DNA from 2 places in the Martelella endophytica genome. Region 1 is predicted to be linked to the other one. Evidence: riboswitches for the same ligand, from Rfam matches in the RefSeq annotation. Region 1 holds a riboswitch; the other holds the start of a gene.
What was found. Region 1 has a riboswitch for thiamine pyrophosphate ahead of TM49_RS10045 (YkoF family thiamine/hydroxymethylpyrimidine-binding protein). Riboswitches for the same ligand answer to the same signal wherever they lie in the genome.
Positions count from the first base shown of each region.

Region 2: it holds a riboswitch for thiamine pyrophosphate, as region 1 does, so the genes downstream of both, thiM (hydroxyethylthiazole kinase) here and TM49_RS10045 (YkoF family thiamine/hydroxymethylpyrimidine-binding protein) in region 1, are expected to answer to the same signal.

Region 1 is NZ_CP010803.1:2,222,145-2,225,257, reverse strand. Features, by position in the region: gene TM49_RS10055 (aldo/keto reductase) at 1-714, opposite strand, end outside; gene TM49_RS10050 (helix-turn-helix domain-containing protein) at 815-1,741, shown strand; TPP riboswitch at 1,749-1,862, shown strand; gene TM49_RS10045 (YkoF family thiamine/hydroxymethylpyrimidine-binding protein) at 1,851-2,456, shown strand; gene TM49_RS10040 (ABC transporter permease) at 2,476-3,113, shown strand, end outside.
Region 2 is NZ_CP010803.1:4,267,624-4,270,736, forward strand. Features, by position in the region: gene TM49_RS19780 (hypothetical protein) at 1-41, opposite strand, end outside; gene TM49_RS19785 (hypothetical protein) at 122-895, shown strand; TPP riboswitch at 940-1,034, shown strand; gene thiM (hydroxyethylthiazole kinase) at 1,084-1,881, shown strand; gene thiE (thiamine phosphate synthase) at 1,878-2,510, shown strand; gene thiD (bifunctional hydroxymethylpyrimidine kinase/phosphomethylpyrimidine kinase) at 2,507-3,113, shown strand, end outside.

The sequences.
Region 1 (3,113 bases):
CCGGATAGAGCAGGCAACCTCGGCGACGATGCCGTTTTCGAAGGTGAGGATGGCCGCCGCCCATTCATCGGCCCCGGTCTCGCCGATCCTGGCCGACCCCGAGATTCTGACCGGATCGAGATAGTCCCTGCCGGCCGCAGCACCCGCAATCAATCGCGCCATCGAAACCGGATAGCCGCCGACATCGAGGATGCCGCCGCCGGCAAGGTCAGCGCTGAACAGCCGATGGCCGGGGACGACCTCTCCCATGTCGAAACCGAAGGAGGAGCGGATCATCCGCACTTCGCCGACCGCCCCCTCCTTCACCATGTCGATGAGCTTCTGCGTCAGCGGGTGAAGGCGGTACATATAGGCCTCGCCCATGAACACGCCGGCCTTTGCGGCCTCGTGATAGAGCGCATCCGCCTCCATGGCCGACAGCGTGATCGGCTTTTCGACCAGCGCATGCTTGCCCGCGCGTGCCGCCTTGATCGCCCATTCGGCATGCTCGGTATGCGGCGTCGCGATATAGACGGCGTCGATCTCGGGATCGGCGAGCAGGGCTTCATATCCCGTCAGGCAGCGAATGCCGGGAAAGTGCGCGGCAAGCTCCGGCCGGGGATTGCGCGAGGCGATGGCCACGAGCCTGCCGGTCTTCGAATGGGCAAGCCCGCCGGCAAAGGCGCGTGCGATGGTGCCCGGCCCGATGATGCCCCAGTTGAGATGATCTTTCATGCAACTCCTCCCGATGCGTAGACGATCACGATGGTCTTTTTTCTGACAATGGATAAGATCGCATCCTCGGGCATTTGTCTCATCGGGAGGGAAGACAGGCTTGGCGAATAGTAAGATCGGCATCACAGGGGTCGAACGAACGCCGACGGAACTGCAGTTCGCGATCTCGCATCCGCAGCCGATGGCGGCCCCTCACTGGCATGCACAGGTGGAGGTGAACTACGTTTTCGAAGGCCATGTGCGCTACCTTATGGAGGGCTGCGACATGCGCCTTGGCGCCGGCGACCTCTGCCTGTTCTGGGGCGGCCGGGCGCACCGGATGGACGTGTCCTCGCCCGATTCGCGCTACGCCGTGGTGCACCTGCCGCTTTTCCACTTCTTCCGCCTCAACCTGCCGCAGGGCATCGCCGCCGCCCTGATGCGCGGCGGATGCCTGGTGACCGCGGCGACGGATGCCGCCGACCCCGCCAATTTCGAGCGCTGGAACCGGATGATCGCCACCGCCGATCCGGAACGCCGTGACCACGCCGTCAATGAGCTGCTGCTCCGGCTGCAGCGCATCCGCTTTGACGCCTATGCCCTGACCGGCACGACAACGGAGCCCGAAGCGCACAGCGTCGATGATGCCTTCCAGTCGCAGTCGAAGGTGGCGCGGATGTGCGACTACATCTCGGCGCGGTTCCAGGAGGATATCGATTCGGCCGCCATTGCCGCAGCCGTCGGCCTGCATCCGAAATATGCGATGAGCCTGTTTCGCAAATGCACCGGGCTCACCATCAACCGCTACGTCAACCTCCTGCGCGTGTCCTACACGCAGGCACTGCTGCTGGAGGACGGCGCCAACGTCACCGATGCGGCGATGCGCGCCGGCTTCGGCTCGCTCAGCGCCTTCAACAAGTGCTTCCGCGAGATCTCCGGCATGTCACCGAGCGATTTCCGCCGCACCCGGACGGCGCCGTTCGAGGACGGTAACAAAAGCTTCACAACGCTGTCGCCGCCCCTTGCAACCGCTCACGGGCGGTGCTAGCGTCCGGCCACATTCACAGGGGTGCTCCGTATCGCCGGGGCTGAGATTGAAGACGCCATGTCTTCTGACCCTTTAGCTGATCTGGGTAATGCCAGCGGAGCGAGGTAAAATGTTTTCCGGTGCACAAATTTCCCTTTATCCGATGACCGACGGTTTCGTCGATGTCATCCTCGATGCTGTCAAGGCGATGGACACGGAGAAGCTCAGGGTCGAGACCGACGATGTCTCGACGCTTCTCGTCGGCCCGCATGAGGAGCTGTTTGCCGCCATGCAGGCGCTGTTCGAAACGGCCGCGAAGACCGGGCACCACACCGTGCTACACGCCACCGTCTCGCGCGGCTGCCCCGGCGAGCCGGACGATCCGATCTGCGAGGGTCCGCTCGATGCCGGCCTGTTCGGCCCGCTTGCCGAACGACAGGCTGAAGCCGTTGAATCGGTCAAGGCAAAGCCCACCTCCGGCCAGCGCGCCGATGGCCAGTTCTCGCTTTATGTGCCGGGCGCCTCGATCCACATGGACGAGGTTTATGGCTGCATCGACTTCCTGAAGCAGGCAGGCGTCTTCGCCAAGCCGAAGAACTTCTGCACCAAGCTTTCCGGTGACAGCGCCGCCGTGTTCGAAGCGCTGCACCAGGCCTTTGTCCGCTTCGGCACCCCGGCCGGCCATGTGGCGCTCGACGTCACCATCTCGGCCAACAGCCCGAGCCTCAAAGCCTGATACCTGTGGAGCGATGACCATGACGAATGGACGCCGCCCCGCGTGGCGGCAGACTGTAGCGCGTGCCCTGCCCGCCATTGCGGCGGTGCTGGTGTTGCTCGTGCTCTGGGAACTTTATGCCCGGCTCTCCGGCATCCGCCCGACGACGCTGCCCGCGCCAAGCCGCATCGCCGTGCAGGCCTGGGCGAACCGCGCAACGCTTATTGACAACACCATTCCGACGATCAAGGCGACGCTCATCGGCTTTTCGCTGTCGCTTGCCGCGGCCTTCGTGCTTTCCGTGCTGCTCGATTTCTCGAAGCTGATGCGGCAGGCGCTGATCCCGCTGTTCATCATCAGCCAGACGCTGCCGCTGGTGGCGATTGCACCGCTGGTGGTGCTCTGGTTGGGCTTCGGTCTGCTGCCGAAGATCCTGCTCGTCGCCCTCGTCACCTTCTTTCCGATGCTGGTCGCCTGGTTGCGCGGCTTCGGCGCCAGCGAGCCGGAGATCGAGGACCTGCTCTATTCGATGGGCGCCACCCGGTTCGGCGTGTTCCACCGCGCCCGGCTTCCCGCAGCGCTCCCCTATTTCTTCGCCGGCTTCCGCATCTCGATCACCTATGCCGTGGTCGGCGCGATCTTTGCCGAATATGCGGGCGCCGCGAAGGGTCTCGGCAT
Region 2 (3,113 bases), 2.0 Mb from region 1:
TTCTGACCAAGTTCACGACAGCGCCTGCTATCAGTAGCCATTGACATTTCTCCATCTTTTTTCAAACGAGGAGAAATGCTACACTTCAACTACCTAGCGGGAATTTTGTAGGAAACTGCAGATGCGGGCGCTGCTGACCTTCATATTGTTCGTCGTGACAGCTCCCGCTGCCCTCGCTTGGTCTTTCGAGGACCACCCGCAGCCCGTCCGGTCGGAAATGACGTTCGAGGAATGGGAATTCGTGACCTCCGAACTCGAATACAATCCCCGCATCCCCGACTGCGGTGACTATCTCCGCGGGCACTACGAAATCTACGAGAAGCGTTACCCGGCATATGCACAGGAAGGACCACCGGACGAACGATATGCACTTTGGCGCGCATACATTCAGACAGATAGTGCCTTCGACAATCTCAACACCTGCATGACTCTGCCCTATGTTATGGAGATGTTCAGGCTGGCCAAGGGCGAACTTGTGCAAAGCGATCTCCGCTATTGCGGCCAGTTTTCCCGCGAGCCCGAAACCGAGCGGGAGGCCGAGTTCGCCGCGCTGATGGATCGTCTACAGGAAGCTGCCCAAAGAGGCAGCGAGGCCGCCCTGCTTTCCTTCCTCGTGACAGACAATGGCGAGGGCATGACGCCGTTGAATCCGGATGTGCTTTTTTATCTGCGGCTAAGCCTGACTGGCACGCAGACGGCCAACGAGCAGCGCCTCTTCGACGACGACTTCATCTACTGGTATCGCGCCTGGAACCAGGACAATCTCGCCGCCCAGCTTTCGCCCGAGCGAAGGCGCTTCGTCGAGCAGGCGGTCAGGGACCGCGATCTCGCAGCCGTCCTCGCGACCACCGGACCTTGCGGCGACATGGGATGGCGGCCCCCCACGCCGGAGTAACGCCGCCCCTTACCAAGCGGATTTTTTCTGTTATAACGACCCCACAAGAGCGACAGGGGCGTCGGTGGAAGCCGGCTGAGAAGCACCCTTCGAACCTGATCCGGATCATACCGGCGGAGGGAGTCACTCGGGTCCGCTTTCGATCTTCTGCCGGCCCTGAGCGTTTCCCCGCCACACACAGGGAGACCATCATGACAACGATCGCCGTCGACACCATCCTCGAAAAAATGCGCGCCGAGACACCGCTCGTGCAGTGCATCACCAATTATGTGGCGATGAACATCGCCGCCAATGTGCTGCTGGCTGCCGGTGCTTCGCCGGCGATGATCCATGCCGAGGAGGAAGCCGGCGAGTTCGCCGGCATCGTTTCGGCGCTCACCATCAATATCGGCACGCTGTCGCCGCCATGGATCGCCGGCATGAAGGCCGCGGCGGCTGGCGCCAAGGCGGCAGGCACGCCCTGGGTGCTCGATCCCGTCGCCCATTTCGCCACCAGCTATCGGGCCAGGGCCGCGCAAGAGATCCTCGACCTCGGGCCAACCATCCTGCGCGGTAATGCGTCTGAAATCCTCGCCTTCTCGGGTGCCACCAGCGGCGGCAAGGGCGTCGATGCGGGGGACACCGTGGAGGCGGCGGAGGAGACCGCGCGCGCACTCGCCCGCGAACGCAAGATGGTCGTCGCTGTCACGGGCGAAACTGACTTTGTCACGGATGGCGAGCGCGAGGCCCGCATCGGTGGCGGTTCGGCGCTGATGCCGCAGGTGACGGCACTCGGCTGCGCGCTGACCTGCCTCGTCGGCGCCTTCGCCGGCGCCTGGCGCGACGATGCCTTCGAGGCAACCGTCACCGCGCTGGCGCTCTATGGCGTTGCCGGCAAGCGCGCGCATCAGCTGGCCCAGGGCCCCGGCTCGTTCCAGGTCGCCTTCCTCGACACGCTCGCCGCGATCAACCCGGCAGAACTCAAGGCAAAGGTCGAAATCGCATGAAGTTCGACCTTTCCCTCTACCTCGTGCTCGATCCCGAACTTTGCGGCGATTACGGCATGGTCGAGACCACGCGGCAGGCGATCCGCGGCGGGGCGACCATGGTGCAGCTACGCATGAAGGAGGCGACGACATCGGAACGCATCGACATTGGTCGCCAGTTGAAGGCGGTCACCGATGGCACGCCGGCACGGCTGATCGTCAATGACGACGTCGAGGCGGCGATCGCGATCGATGCCGACGGTGTCCATGTCGGCCAGTCCGACGAGCGCCCGCAACAGGTTCGGGCCATGATCGGCCCAGACAAGCTGCTCGGCGTTTCGGTCGATGGCATTGAGATCGCGAAGCGCTTCGATCCGGCCGGCATAGACTATATCGGTGCGGGCCCGGTCTTTGCGACATCGACCAAACCCGGCCACGAACCGCCCGTCGGTTTCGACGGGTTGAAGCAGATCATCGCCCTTGCCGGACTGCCTACCGTGGCGATTGGCGGGTTGAAAGAAAGCCATGTGGGCGCCACATTCGAAGCGGGCGCTGATGGCATTGCCGTCGTTTCGGCGATCTGCGGCACGCCCGATCCCTATCAGGCGACACTTGCGCTCGCCCGGGCCATCGAAAAGGCAAAGAGATGATTGCGAACGTTCTATCGATCGCCGGTTCCGACCCTTCAGGCGGCGCCGGCATCCAGGCTGACCTCAAGACATTTTCGGCACGCGGCACCTATGGCATGGCCGTGCTGACCGCACTGACGGCGCAGAACACGCAGGGCGTGACATCGGTCCACAACGTTCCATCGGCCTTCGTCGCCGAGCAGATTGCCGCGATCTTCGATGATATCGCGGTCGGCGCCATCAAGATCGGCATGATCGCCAGTGCCGATATCGCCGGCGCGATTTCCGACAGCTTGCGCACGCAGGTGCAGACCCCGGTCGTGCTCGATCCGGTCATGGTCGCCAAGGGCGGCGCCCGCCTGCTGCCCGAAGATGCGATCGAGGCAGTGCGGCACGAACTGCTGCCGCTCGCGGTTCTGCTCACGCCGAACCTGCCGGAAGCAGCAGCCTTGCTCGATAGGCCGGAAGCGCAAAGCCGCGATGAGATGCTCGCCCAGGCAAACGACCTGAGGGCGCTCGGCCCGACGGCAGTTCTCCTCAAGGGCGGCCATCTCGACGGTGGCGACAGCCCTGATCTCCTGGTCACCGCACAAGGCTCCACCTGGATCGAGGGCGAACGGATCG